4 regions of the Alteromonas sp. AWQ4_252 genome follow, and region 3 is predicted to be linked to each of the others. Evidence: predicted binding sites of a transcription regulator. Region 3 holds the regulator's gene; each other region holds the start of a gene.
What was found. The regulator sigma-54, encoded in region 3, starts transcription at its own class of promoters, with help from an activator protein. The targets are predictions, from matches to a motif close to GTTGGCACGNNNNTNGNNT.
Positions count from the first base shown of each region.

Region 1: ACXACM_RS14905 (BON domain-containing protein) is a predicted target of sigma-54. The motif match lies at 2,491-2,509, and genes of this name have one in related genera.
Region 2: fliE (flagellar hook-basal body complex protein FliE) is a predicted target of sigma-54. The motif match lies at 1,867-1,885, and genes of this name have one in related genera.
Region 4: ACXACM_RS05700 (DUF4168 domain-containing protein) is a predicted target of sigma-54. The motif match lies at 2,350-2,368, and genes of this name have one in related genera.

Region 1 covers NZ_JBSWSV010000001.1:3,382,138-3,385,838, forward strand. The annotation lists gene ACXACM_RS14885 (efflux RND transporter permease subunit) at 1-16, opposite strand, end outside; gene ACXACM_RS14890 (MlaA family lipoprotein) at 1-842, opposite strand, end outside; gene ACXACM_RS14895 (hypothetical protein) at 829-1,170, opposite strand; gene ACXACM_RS14900 (hypothetical protein) at 1,362-1,526, opposite strand; gene ACXACM_RS14905 (BON domain-containing protein) at 1,858-2,454, opposite strand; gene ACXACM_RS14910 (endonuclease/exonuclease/phosphatase family protein) at 2,699-3,667, shown strand.
Region 2 covers NZ_JBSWSV010000001.1:2,178,010-2,181,710, reverse strand. The annotation lists gene fliF (flagellar basal-body MS-ring/collar protein FliF) at 1-1,453, opposite strand, end outside; gene fliE (flagellar hook-basal body complex protein FliE) at 1,468-1,803, opposite strand; gene ACXACM_RS09625 (sigma-54-dependent transcriptional regulator) at 2,028-3,368, opposite strand; gene ACXACM_RS09620 (sensor histidine kinase) at 3,365-3,701, opposite strand, start outside.
Region 3 covers NZ_JBSWSV010000001.1:1,811,577-1,815,277, reverse strand. The annotation lists gene lptA (lipopolysaccharide transport periplasmic protein LptA) at 1-495, shown strand, start outside; gene lptB (LPS export ABC transporter ATP-binding protein) at 498-1,223, shown strand; gene ACXACM_RS08120 (RNA polymerase factor sigma-54) at 1,313-2,800, shown strand; gene hpf (ribosome hibernation promoting factor) at 2,832-3,119, shown strand; gene ptsN (PTS IIA-like nitrogen regulatory protein PtsN) at 3,123-3,566, shown strand; gene rapZ (RNase adapter RapZ) at 3,615-3,701, shown strand, end outside.
Region 4 covers NZ_JBSWSV010000001.1:1,317,094-1,320,794, reverse strand. The annotation lists gene ACXACM_RS05710 (DUF6489 family protein) at 1-58, shown strand, start outside; gene ACXACM_RS05705 (PHA/PHB synthase family protein) at 74-1,849, shown strand; gene ACXACM_RS05700 (DUF4168 domain-containing protein) at 1,899-2,297, opposite strand; gene phaR (polyhydroxyalkanoate synthesis repressor PhaR) at 2,522-2,938, shown strand; gene ACXACM_RS05690 (phasin family protein) at 3,111-3,701, shown strand, end outside.

The DNA of each region.
Region 1 (3,701 bases), 1.6 Mb from region 3:
TCGAAGAGTTCGTCACGTCGTTGCCCCTGAATATACTGATTACGGAAATAAATGTAGGGATCGTCAGCTTTGTCGTACAAGGTGCGATATGTGTCAGACTGCTGTGAAAAATCGTCGATGCCCTCACCTATTCTCAATTGATAGGTTTCAGGAGGCTGCGCAATATAGTTTACTGGGTGAACCAGGCCTTCTGTGAGTGTTGAAAAAGCCCCTCTGGGGTCGGCAGGCCCTAAAATAGGTAGTACCAGATAGGGTCCGGACCCAACATCATAATGCTGTAGCGTTGTAGCCAGTGTTTGCTTTTCAGGGCCTAACCCAAACCAGCTATCTGCCGGGTCAAATAGCCCGAGTAAGCCGATTGTGGAATTAATAAGAAAACGGCCCAGATTGTTTCCCGCTTTTCCGATTTCTCCAGTGAGTGCGTGGTTAACAAGATTGAGTGGCTCGCGAAGATTATCGAAGGCATTACCAATCTTGTCTCTGACCGGCGCGGGAACAACGTAGTTATACCCATCTGCAATGGGATGTAATGCGTATCGGTACGTCACATTGTTGAACTGAAACATGGCGCGATTAAAGCCTTCCCATGGATCGTGATAATAAGGCTCACCAGTGGAGGTTGTCCCATCTGCTACTGCTACGACAGTGGGTGAGACAGTTATTGTACCCTGACTGGTTGTGACAGACGCTGTTTCACCTTGCGTCAGTTTTTGAACGCCTGTTTTCCGCTCTTCTGTTTCTTCCACCGGAGCTTGTTCAATTTTGGTTGCTTCATCAGGTTGTGAGGCACATCCAGACAGAATAAGAAAACAGAAATACCAACAAATACTATAAGCCCGCATAGGTCCCACCTGTAGTAGATTGATGATGCGAGAGAATATTTTGTGCTCTTGCTAACGCATCATCTCGACTGTAATCCCAGTCGTTGTCGTCATACTTACGCGCAAGCGACAGGTAATGTTCAATTCTTTGTTTGCGTATTTGGTGGAACCTGTTTTGTGGTTCAAAATGAGCGGCTTGAACCGAGGAAACCATGGATGCTACGGGGTCCGGCTTACTTACTTGCGTTCTGTTAGATGCCTCACCTCTAACCGACTGCCCGGCAAACAGCAAGATAGCGCTGGCAACACAAATTAAAAATACAACAGAAACGCGAGAAAATAGTTTCATGACCTTGTCTCCGGGTTAAATACACCAAGACAAATGCACCATTCGTACCAATAAACGACCTTAAACAAAAACAATAAATCACTGTTTATTAGTAACTTTTTCCATCTCAAGCAGGAGTTAAGAAAGGTTATAAAAGGGAGGGGGTAAAATGGTAATGGCAGCAAGTAGATTTTGCTGCCCCACGCTAAGGATTAACCATTGCTTACTTTCAATTCTATTACTTTAGCAGATTGGTTTTTGCCGATAGACGTTGGTTTTTTGTATCTGTCGAACCAGTTATATACCGGTTGCCCATGTAACATTTTCTCGAACGCAGTTTCCGGTTGCGGACGGTGTTTTATTTTAAACAGTTTCATGTGTTTCCCTGTAATGAGTTAGGTGTTGAGCTTTCACTCTGATGACCAAACTTTCCGATAGTGTATATCACTCTGAATCACCCTACATTTGTACTTTAGGGTGATAGCCTAAAGATTTAATACTTAAACACTGACAACGAATAAAGATCACAATTCTAAGTGATCAATTGTGAAGTGCCAGGGAAGTCAGGATCCTCTCAGCGAGATACAAAATTAGTAAAATAATGCGCCAGAAAGGCCGCCCTGCTAGTTCGAACATATCATTGTCGAACAAATTATTATATTCTTTCACGAAAAAAGGCGCCTGAGGCGCCTTTTCAATATGTTATATCTATTCGCTTTTCATGGTGGTGCTGGTTTCAGTCACGGTGAGGTTGTTTTCCACATCCATAACATCACTAGCGCTTTTGGCAATCTCCACTGCCAAATCACGCTCGGCATCTGAGTCAACAGAACCAGTTAGAGTTACGTTGCCATTTTCAACGTCAACATCAATATCAAAACCAGAAATATCTGAATCCATGAGCAAGCGGGTTTTGATCACTGTTGCAATCTTAGCATCGGTGAGCTCACTTACTCCGTCCTCTGAGGACATTTCTTCGTCTTCCGCCATATTGCTGTCAGCGACAATAGTTAACTGATTATCAACCTCAGTTACTCCGTCGATGTTAGCAATAAGCTCCTCTGCCAACTTTTTGTCTACAGAATTCTCAACTTTACCCGTTAAGATCACTTTGCCTCGTTGAACATCAGTATTGATGTCGAAAGAGTTAAGGTTACCGTTAAACAGTAAAGTCGCTTCGGCTTTACCGTCAATCCAAGCATCTTTTGCGCCCGCTTCCCACTTGTTCTCAGTCTCCATGGATCCTGCATAAGCGGAAGTGGTTAATGTACCAGCTACTAACAAAGATAAAATTGTACGTTTCATAACTAGCTCTCCTTTATTGAAAATGCATGAGAACTAATGCCATCTTCGTGCCACAAGCCTAAACAACTGTTTTATAATGAAATTATGAAAGATTACGTGAGTTGAGTTCAGTGGTAATGTGCAAACTTTGCGGGAAGCCCGGTATTTTTTACCCATGCTAAATTAATCGTTATAAGTGATCGTTTCATTGCTTTTCGTGTTATAGATGAATGTCATTGAAACCAGGAAACAACAAGGCCTCACTATGCTTGCAGTATTGCTTTTACTCTCTGCACTGCTTCTTTTCACAACAGTATGCCCTCATATTCCAGGAAAACACTGGCTTATCAGGGTGTGGGAATTTCCTCGTCTGCAACAAACTGCAGGCATCGGTCTGCTAATATTGTGGTGGTGCTGGTATTACCCTTCACACATAACGTTGGCGCTGAGTATGCAAGTGCTTCTGTTAGCAGCATGCATCTATCAATTGCTTTGGATCCTTCCTTACACCCCAATTTGGCGAGCAGAGGTACCGAAACAAACGGCGGTGGATGAAATAAATACTATTAGCCTGTTAACCAGCAATGTATATATGCACAACAGCCATTATCAGGGTTTAATTAAACTCATTTCTCGTTACCAGCCAGATATCATTGTTACCCTCGAATCGGACAAACACTGGGAACGTGCGCTGTACACCATTCACGATGACTATCCGTACCGACTGGCATGCCCACTGGACAATTTATATGGCATGCACATGTACAGCAAATTCCCACTCTCAGAAACAGATATTCAATTCCGGGTAAAAGACGGTATCCCTTCTATGGATGCTACCATTACGCTGGCATCCCAAACAGTGAAACTGTACTTTGTTCATCCTGAGCCTCCCAGTCCAACCGAAGCGACAACGGCCAAACCAAGAGATAAAGAGCTTACATTAGTAGCCAAAGAAGTTTCAGAATTAGAAGTACCCTATATTGTTACCGGTGATTTGAACGATGTGGCGTGGTCAGCTACAACTCGCCTCTTTAAAAAGATAAGTGGCGCTAAAGACCCACGCATAGGAAGAGGGTTTTTCAATACATTCCATGCCAAATCACGCTGGGTTCGCTGGCCGCTGGATCACGTTTTCCACAGTGAACATTTTAATTTAGTGGAGATCAAGCGTTTGCCCGGCTATGGATCAGACCATTTCCCCTTGTTCACCAAGCTGGTTTTAAAAGATATCTGACCAAACCTCACATAAAGCGAAATTAAGTGCAAAA
Region 2 (3,701 bases), 370 kb from region 3:
TCAAACGACGCAACATAGGTCTTATCACAAACAGAATAAGTATGATGATAATAAGCCCGCCCACAACTAACTTAATTATAGGCAACATTTCAGGACGTTCCCAGAAAGGAAGTTCTTCAATGCCTTCTTCATCCATACGGGTAAATGGAACACTGACCACTTCCAGGGAGTCCCCTCTTGCGACGTCAAAGCCAATGCCGCCCTGCAGTAACCTGCGGATATTGAGTAACTGCTCCTGACTTTTTGGCGACGTAGTGACACTGCCGTCTTCAGCAACGACGCGATCGTGATCCACTGCCACAGAGACACTTAAACGTCTTACAACACCGGTTTGTTTTTTCGTATGACTGATAGTGGTATCGAGCTCGTAGTTTTTCTGAGTTTCACGATTATTACGCCCAGGAACGGGTAGTACCTGACCGTCACCAGCCACGGCATTTTCAGGTATGGTTGAATCAAGAGGAGGTTGATTGCTTAAGGCACCAGGAATGCCGCCGGCAATGGAGCCAACACTACTTGACTCAATGGACATCTCGCTGCGAACGGCGGGCAAGTCGGGATTGTAAGTGCGCTGCGTTTGCTCCATGGCGGTGAAATCCATGGCAACGTCAGCCTGAGCGGTATAATTTCCAATTCCAAGTACCGGAATTAAAATCGAGTCAATTTTCTCAAGGTACTTTTCTTCCCGCTGACGTTCAATTTCATACTCTTTTCGCGCCCGGGCACTCATAGAGTCCTGGGAACCTGAGTTCAACAGTCTGCCGTTACTATCGGTGACGGTTACATTTGACGGCTCCATCATCTGTACCGCTGAGGCGACAATATCAATCACCGCATCGACTTCTTCGCCAGCAATAACTTTGCCTCGTTTGGCCGTTAGAACCACGGTAGCACTGGCTTTTTTCTCACGACGGGCAAACACATTTTCTTTGGGCATTGCCAGCAGCACTCTGGCTTTCTGAATACTGTCAATGTCCTGGATTGTTGCAGCAATTTGCTGTTCGCGGGCGTGCTTCAGTCGCTCCATTTCCACTCGCTGTGAAACACCAAAGCCCATATCTTGCATAATGATGTCTGTACCGGCGTCATCGGCACGCACCAGACCTTGCCTGGTCATGCCTAACCGAATTGACTGAAACTCGTCAGTACGAACGTAAACCGTGTTACCTTGTAATTGGTAATCAATTTGATTGGCGTCGAGATAATCGAGAGTCTCAATCAGCTCTTCCGTTTCCATTTTAGCAAGGGGTCGATAGTCGGGCTCCTGTGCCCAAATAAGAATAAACACCGCGATAGCAACACAGATAACCAGAACCACCACAAGCGCCATCTGACGCATCATGTCGGCACTGCCCAGTGCATCCATAAAGCCTGATTTATTTTCAGCTTCAGTCGAAGCCAGTTCGTCGTTGGAGTCAGTAACCGTTAAGTTGGTGCCCGTTGCTTCAGCCATAACCTGTTACTCCACTACACCGGCATGTTCATAATTTGTTTATAGGCTTCAAGTACTTTATTCCTAACCTGCACTGTCGCCTCAAATGCAATACTCGCCTTTTCCTTTGTTACCATTACTTCTGCCAGGCTCAGTGACGTATCCCCCATCTCGAAGCGTTGCTGCATAGATTTCGACTCCATCTGCATGGAATTTACGCCATCGACGGCGTTCTTCAACATGACGGAAAAATCATTGGCAGACGTGTTTACTGTCTCCAATGATTGCTGAGGCAACTCGGTAGCCTGCAGACGAGTTTGCCCTATCATGGCTTGCATTTCTTGATACAAACTATTGGCCTTGACGTCCATAAGCACTCCTGAAAATATTTGACTGTCAGAAACCTGTCTGACATTTGATTCTTAAATGTACAAAAGCAAGTCTGATACCAACTTTTAAATGACATTTAAAACAACAAGTTACATAACTCGCCAAATAAATGACAGCGGTAGTAAAACAGAAGAAAAAGTGTGGCAGGGAGTCGTAAAGATTGGGCAGGGCATGGTTATCCATGCCCATATGAGGAAAAATGAAATTAGGCGGGAACGTCGATACCTTCTTCGCGCATTCTGGCGAGCTTATAACGCAATGTGCGGGGGCTAATGCCCAGCTTTTCGGCAACATCCTTGCGCTTACCGTTACACAGTTGAAGTGTGTCCAAGATTATTTGATGCTCTTGATGACGTAATTCCGAGCCGAGTTTACTATCGTCTTCCTGCTCCTGTGGTTGCAAACTTTGGTGACTTGCTAAAGTGGCAGCCATATCAATCATCAAATCTGAAGATTCAATCATTTCGCCGTCACACAATATCAATGCTCTTTGAATAACATTATCCAGCTCGCGAACGTTGCCAGGCCAGTCATACTGATTGAGCTTATTGCGCGCGGCTCCGGATATCACTATTTTCTGATGCTGGGCGTTGTGGCGACTTATCAGGTGCTCCGCCAGAGGCACAATATCGCCGGGGCGTTGCGCCAATGGCAACCAAACAATTGGGAAAACATTGAGGCGATAATACAAATCTTCACGAAACTCACCGGCTTCAACCGCCTGACGCAAATCGCGGTTACTGGTTGCAATGACCCTTACGTTTAGCGAAATGGTTTTCCGACCGCCTAAACGCTCTACTTCTTTTTCTTGCAGCACACGGAGTAATTTAGCCTGTAATGCCAAATCCATTTCAGTAATTTCATCAAGGAGAATTGTGCCATTTTGCGCCTGTTCAAACTTTCCCGGACACGCTTGAATGGCTCCGGTGAATGCCCCTTTTTCGTAACCAAACAGGGTCGCCTCAAGCATATTTTCCGGTATCGCAGCACAGTTTATGGCTACAAATGCTTCACTGGCTCTGGCTGATTGGTCGTGAATATAGCGTGAAAGCACCTCTTTTCCCGACCCACTGGGACCTAAGACCATGACTGTCGCGTCAGTGCCTGCCACTTTTCTAGAAAGCGCCAACAGTTGAATGCTTGATGGGTCGGCTACAATTGGCGTACGAGATTCAACCTGATTTGCTGGTGCGTACCTGCTTACTAAATTCAACAAGACTTCCGGCGCAAAAGGCTTGGAGAGATAGTCGGTAGCACCATCACGCATTGCCTGCACCGCGTCGTCGATGGTGGCATAAGCTGTCATCAATAGTACTGGCATTTGCGGATAGCGAGATTTAATGTTTTTAAGCAGTGTAAGGCCACTCATCTCACCCATCTGGATATCGCTAACCACTAAATCAACTTTGTGAGCACTGAGCTGAAGCAGCGCCTCTTCTGCACTACTTGCCTCAACAACCCCATAGTCTGCTAACAACAATGTATCGTTTAGCGCTTCACGCAGACCCGCGTCATCTTCAACAATGAGAATAGTAGTTTGACTCATGATACTTCTCCTGTAACGTCGGTGGGCTGGACCTGTGTATTTTTTATTACTAACGGCAGGCTAATTGAAAAACATGCGCCACCACCAGGCAGATTGACGACTCTCAACTGCCCTTTATGGGCGGTCACCACAGATTTCACCACAGCCAACCCCAGACCGGTGCCGTGAGTTTTGGTGGTGTAAAAAGGTTCGAATATTTTATCTTGCAATGAATCAGGTACGCCCGGCCCCTCATCAGCCACCGACAGAGTGAGTTTTCCGTTACTTTGTCTGCCTGAAACAGTAATAACACCACCTTTCTTAGTTACTTGAGCAGCGTTATGTATTAGGTTA
Region 3 (3,701 bases):
GCGCACGTGGCTGCTGATACTAACGACTTTGACAAACCGATAACCGTTGATGCTAATTCTCAATTTATCGACGGCAAAAAGAAAACATCAGTCTTTAAAGACAATGTTAAAATTACTCAGGGCACGCTGATCATAGAAGCCGATGAGGTTGAGGTTATTGCCACAGAAGGTGAAGGGAAAGAAATATTTATAGCCAGAGGACAGCCAGCCAAGTACTCTCAGACATTGGATGACGGAGCAAAAGTCAAAGCCAGTGCCGAGATTATCCGCTACGAAGTTTTCGGACAGTTGATAGCACTTAACGGTAACGCCACTATTCAACAAGACACCAGTATGGTTCAAGGCGATAGTATTACTTACGATATGGCAAAGGAACAATTACAAGCCACTGGCGGAGAAGACAGTGGTAATGGTAGAGTGACAACAGTTTTCCGGCCTGATGCTATAAAAGCGAAAGACAGTAAAGATACTGAAAATGAAGGAGAAAACAACTAGCCATGGCCACTTTATCTGCGTCGCATCTCGCTAAGTCTTACAAATCCAGACAAGTTGTGCGGGATGTGAGTCTGTCGGTATCAACCGGGCAAATCGTAGGTCTTTTGGGGCCAAATGGCGCTGGAAAAACCACGACTTTTTACATGATAGTAGGTCTGGTGCCGCTGGATAAAGGCAAAATCAATATAGATAATCAAGAGCTTACGCATCAGCCAATGCACGAACGGGCACGAAAGGGGATTGGTTATCTGCCCCAGGAAGCGTCGATTTTTCGCAAGCTTACTGTTCATGAAAACATCATGGCCATCTTGCAAACCCGTAAAGATTTAAAAACACATCAACGGGAAGCTGAAGCAGATGCGCTACTTGATGAATTTAATATTAACCATATACGCAATAGTACAGGAATGAGTTTATCCGGGGGAGAGCGACGCAGGGTTGAAATTGCCAGGGCGCTTGCAGCCAATCCGCAATTTATTTTACTCGATGAACCCTTCGCTGGTGTTGACCCTATTTCGGTTAATGATATAAAGAAGATCATTCAGCATTTACGTGACAGAGGTATTGGCATTCTTATCACTGATCACAATGTGCGTGAAACTCTGGATGTATGTGAAGAAGCGTATATTGTCAGCCACGGGGAACTCATTGCTCAAGGCACTGCCGAAGAAGTATTGAGTAACCAAAAAGTGAGAGATGTATACCTAGGCGAGCAATTCAGGCTATAGTTAAGATAGCCCTGATAGCAATGCGAATTATCGCAGGCACGGCAGGCATTCTGTCGGGTATCCTTTTTAAGAGTTATAATAAGACGTAGATGAAACCATCTTTACAGCTAAAATTTAGTCAACAACTAACCATGACGCCGCAGTTACAGCAGGCAATTAAATTGCTGCAACTGTCTACGCTCGATTTGCAGGCGGAAATTCAGGAAGCACTGGATTCAAATCCGTTGCTGGAAGTAGATGAAGGCGCAGATAACGAGGTAGTTGAGAAAAATAATATCGATAACGACGACAGCGCACAGGAAGCTGTGAGCGCGTCTGCATCAGATAATATGGACACCGGCGAAGCGCTTGAAAAAAACGACTTACCCGATGAGCTTCCCATTGACAGCACCTGGGATGAATACATTTCGGCCTCATCAGCCCCTGCCCCAGGGCCTTCTTCCGGCGGTGACGACGAACAAGTATTTCAGGGCGAAACCACTGAGAACATTCAAGACCATTTATTGTGGCAAATGCGGTTAACCCCTTTCTCAGACACCGACCGCGCAATTGCCTTAGCCATTATCGACTCCATCGACGAGTCCGGCTACCTCACTGTTACCGTCGACGACATTCTACAAAGTGTCAACAGTGAGGATATGGAAGAACCGGTGGAAGAGGATGAAGTGGAATGTGTCTTGAAACGCATTCAGATGTTCGATCCCATTGGTTCAGGTTCCAGAACGCCTCAGGAATGTTTATTGGTGCAGTTAAATCAGTTTGCGCCTGAAACGCCGTGGTTAGAAGAAGCAAAGTTGATTTTAAAAGACTATGCAGATTTACTCGGCAGTAAAGATTACCGTACGTTAATGCGTAAAACCCGCCTCAAAGAAGATCAGCTTCGGGAAGCCATGCGCTTGTTACAGACGTTGAATCCTCGTCCTGGTAGTGCGCTAATTACCAAAGAACCTGAGTACGTTATTCCCGATGTGTCAGTGGCGAAGAAAAATGGTCGCTGGGTAGTTGAACTCAACCCTGACAGCCTGCCGAAACTCAGTGTTAATCAGCAATATGCGGCCATGAGTCGACGGGCCAAAAACAGCAGTGACAGCCAATTTATTCGCTCTCACATGCAAGAAGCCAAGTGGTTCATCAAGAGTCTCGAAAGCCGGAATGATACCTTGTTGAAGGTAGCAAATTGCATTGTTCAACAGCAAATGGGCTTTTTTGAACACGGTCCGGAAATGATGAAGCCCATGGTATTAAACGACGTGGCGGAAATGGTAGATATGCACGAATCAACCATTTCGCGGGTGACTACACAAAAGTATATGCACACGCCCCGAGGCATTTTTGAGTTGAAGTATTTCTTCTCCAGTCACGTTGCCACTGAATCAGGTGGCGAGTGCTCATCTACGGCGATTAGAGCGCTGATTAAGAAGCTGGTTGCGGCCGAAAAGCCGAGCAAACCACTAAGCGACAGCAAGATTGCTTCATTGTTGGCCGACCAAGGTATTATGGTGGCACGGCGAACAATAGCAAAGTACCGGGAATCACTATCGATTCCACCGTCTAACCAACGCAAAAGCCTAATTTAACTAAGGCTGCTCACAATAAGGAAGACGAAATATGCAAATCAACCTTACCGGTCATCATGTTGAGATCACTGATTCTTTGCGTAATTATGTCGATACTAAGTTCAGTAAACTGGAAAGACACTTCGATCACATATCGAATGTACACGTCATACTGAATGTTGAGAAACTTAATCAGAAAGCGGAGGCAACTGTTCATTTGAGTGGCGCGGAGGTGTTCGCATCCTCGCAGAATCAAGACATGTACGCTGCAATTGACAGCATGGTTGATAAGTTAGACAGGCAAGTACTCAAACATAAGGAAAAGCTGAAAAAGCACTAAACCATGGATATACAAGCCATAGTAAGCCTGGATCGCACCGAGTGTGCGGTCCAGTGCAATAGCAAAAAGCGCATTCTGGAAATAATCAGTGGCATTGCCGCTAAAAATAACCCGGAAATAGACGAAGCAGTGGTGCTTAGTAGCCTCATGTCACGAGAACGCATGGGTAGCACAGGGATTGGGAACGGCATCGCGTTACCTCATGGCCGGCTCGAGGGGCTTGACCACGTAATTGCCATTGTTGTTACCAGTAAGCCAGCTATCGATTTTGACGCCATCGACAGTAAGCCTGTGGATATTTTCTTTACGCTCTTGGTTCCTCAGGATCAAACAGAGGGGCATCTGCAAACCCTTGCCACGGTAGCAGGTAAGCTCAGTGATAAAGAAACGATAAAAACTATCAGAAAAGCGGAAACAAGTGATGATATTATCCGCGCTTTACAGTAACTTATTGTTAAAGGAACTGTTCTACACGTTCGTTTAGGAGAAACGCCCGTGAAACTTATTATCATCAGCGGCCGCTCGGGCTCAGGAAAATCGGTGGCTCTGCGCGCACTGGAAGACTTGGGCTATTATTGTGTC
Region 4 (3,701 bases), 490 kb from region 3:
GTTTTCTTTTTATCAAAAAATGCTGGAGACCATGACGACCACAGCCAGCAAAAAATAATCACGGAGGTGTTCTGTGCACGAGCAGGACAAAGAAGACATTTTGGACACACTTAATCAGTATGCTCAGCAGTTCAATGACATGGTTCACAACATACTGACGAAGAAAAACAGCAGCGAGGAGACCGCCGCCATGTTTGACCCTGAAAAACTGGGCTCACTGCTTTCCACCGATACCGTGGAAGTGGATTCAGCCCGCTTAATTCAAACCCAAATGGATTTTATGCGACAACAAACCGAGTTGTGGCAGCAGGCAACAAAGGCCATGCTGGGGGAGAAGGCACAACCGGTAGTGGAAGAGGAACGCAATGACCGCCGGTTTACCCACACAGACTGGCAAGACAATCCGGTGTTTAGTTATTTAAAGCAAGCCTACCTCATCAACTCAAAAATGCTCCAAGGCACTATTGCTGCTATGCAGTTCAAAGATCCCAAATCTGCAGAGCAGGTGAAATTCTATACTCGTCAGTACATCAACTCTGTATCGCCCACGAACTATCTTCTCTCAAACCCAGAGGTCTGCGAGGAAATCCTCAAAACCAAAGGACAGAATATGGTTAAGGGTATCGAAAACTTCATGCGGGACTTAGAAAAAAGTCCGCTGGAAGCCTTTAAAATCACCCAGACCGACATGGACGCATTTACCTTGGGAGAAAACCTCGCCACAACGAAAGGCGAAGTGGTGTATCAAAACGAATTGATGCAACTCATTCACTACACACCAAAACACGACAAGACCTTCGCTAAGCCCGTTTTATTTGTCCCGCCATTTATCAATAAGTATTACATTCTCGATTTGGAAGAGAAGAAGTCTGTGGTGAACGGCCTTCTTGAAAGCGGTTTTTCTGTATTTATGATTTCCTGGGTAAACCCAGATGCTCATTTGGCCGATAGAGATTTTTTTGACTACATGAAAGCAGGCCCGATTGAGGCTCTGGATGCAGTGTGCGCCATTACTGGCAGAGAAAAAGTGAATATGGTGGGTTTTTGCGTCGGCGGCACATTATTGAGCACCGCAGCGGCCTACTTACGGGCAAAAGAGGATACCCGCATTGGTTCTCTGACGCTACTGACCACCCTGCTGGACTTCAGCGAGCCCGGTGAAATTGGTAATTACCTCACTGAAGACGCGCTGCCTATTATGGAGCAAAATGCAGACATTAAAGGTATATATGACGGCCGCATTCTGGGCTTAAGCTTTAGCTTATTGCGAGAGAATAATCTGTTTTGGTCGTACTTCATCAACAATTACCTCAAAGGCAAAGATCCTGCAGCCTTTGATATTCTGTTCTGGAACAGCGACGCCACCAACATTACTGCAGCCTGTTTTAAACAGTATATTCGCACCACTTACTGGGAAGACAAGCTGAAAACGCCGGGGGCTGTGGTTATCGACGGCATCCCCATTGATTTGTCCAAAATCGACATACCAGTGTATTTTCTTACGACACTCGCCGACCATATCGTGCTTTGGCAAGGTGCCTATAAAGGAACACAGTTAGTCAGCGGTGATACCACTTTTGTATTGGCCGGGTCGGGGCATCTGGCTGGCGTTATCAACCCCCCAGTTACCGGGAAATATCCTCACTGGACCAATGAATCCCTGCCTGGGTCTGCAAGTGAGTGGTTTGATGGGGCAACTAAGCACGAAGGTTCGTGGTGGCCTCACTGGCATAACTGGTTAAAACATCAAGGTAAGGCCAAAGTTAATGCGCCGCAACCTGGGGAGAATGACGCCTTTCCCGCTATCGAACCAGCTCCAGGAAGCTACGTACGAAAACAGTTGGGATAAAACAAGAAAGGGCGCTATTTCAGCGCCCTGTTTCAACCGGCAAATAGTTTTACGATTGACTACCGTGCTTCTTCGCAATGTTTAACACTCTTTCACGCAACTGCTCATTAGTCTGTACCAATTGAGCAATGGTGGTGTAAGTGTCGACCTTCAGGCCAGTTTCTTCTATCACAGAAACCATCTCAGATTGGGCGGCCTGCTGAATTTCCTTCATTTTTTCAGGTGACTCTTCACCACTTAATTCCGTTTGGTATTTGTCTGCAACTTTACTCACTGCCGTCATGGCCATTGTAAATTTTTGTAACGTAGCGTCATCAAAATTCTGATTCTGCGTCATCACAGGGTTGGGTGCCTGAACTTCTTTAGTATCTTCTACGGCCTGAGCGGAAAAGTGAACAGTACAAGCTGCGGCGAGGCTCATTACAAAGAGTTTTACAAGTTTAGTCATGGCTATACTCCGTTTTTTTGAATTGCCCTTATCGGGTGCTCAGGATAAGCAGGAGCGATAACCGTGCCACAACAAAATAATCTCGTTAGATCATAACTTTAGGTTTTATCCTTAGTAAGTAAGCCTGCCATTATCGAAAAATGTGTCGCTTATTTTCACACCCTCATTGCTCACACAACCGTTAGTGCGCTACTCTTTCAAAGAAATAAGAAAAAGGTAGCGTCATGATCACTATTAAAAAATACCCTAACAGAAGACTTTACGACACGTCATCCAGTCAGTATGTGAATCTCGAATATATTAAGGGGTTAATTAATGATCGGGAAGAATTCAAGGTTATCGATTCCAAAACAGAAGACGATATAACTAAGTCCCTTCTTTTGCAGATCATCAGTGAATCTGAAGCAGATAAGAACCAATCGTTGCTCACCAATTCATTATTAAAGCAGCTCATCCGGTACTACGATACGGATATGCAACCTTCTGTTCGTCAGTATTTAGAGCAATCATTGCTTACCTTTATAGAACAGCAGGATCAGGCACAAGGTCTGATGAAGAATATGATGGAAAACTCCCCATTTGGTATGTTCAACAAAATGGTTGAACAGAATATGGAAGCCTGGAAGAAAAATCAAAAATGACCTTTATGCTGCCATGCAGCATAAAAACACCTAACCATAGTCAAAACTGTTCTAACAAATAATTGCTGCGACGCAACATAACCCTTGATCTCTCCGCCTTCACTGGTTAATATCTAATCAAATCTTGCTGCATCGCAGCACGCATTCGTTTCTAGTCTGTTAGGAGAAAGACATGTTTGGCTCATTTTCAGAACAATTAAAAAATTCCAGTAAACCCGTTCATACGTTATTTGCGGTTAATACAAAAACACTGGAGAGCTTGTCTGAACAGCAAACTACTTTAATTACTGGCTTGCTGAGCGATAGCGTTCGTTACCTTGAAGCTGTAGCGAAACAAACAGAGTTCAAAGGTGTCATGAATGCAAATTCTGAACTGGCCGAATCTGTTCGTGAACGAATGACCAGCGCTTCTAAAGATGCCTACTCTACTATGAACGCCATGCGTGAAGAAGTGGCAGAAATTATGTCTGTTTCTTTATCTACTGCCAGTGAGGAAGCGAAAAAAGCGACTGAAGGAGTTGTGAAACCAGCAGCTAAGGCCACTGTAAAGGCAGCGGAAAAGAGTACCGAAACAGTAAAAGAAACGGTGACGGAATCTGTCAAAGCAACATCTGAAACGGCAAAACAAACCGTGACTAAAGCTGAAGAAACAACCGCTAAAACTGCTAGCACAGCAAAGAAAACTGCGAATGCTGCTGAGCCAGCTAAAAAGCCAGCAACGCGGACGCGCCGAACCCCGGCAAAGAAAACAACTACCGCAAAA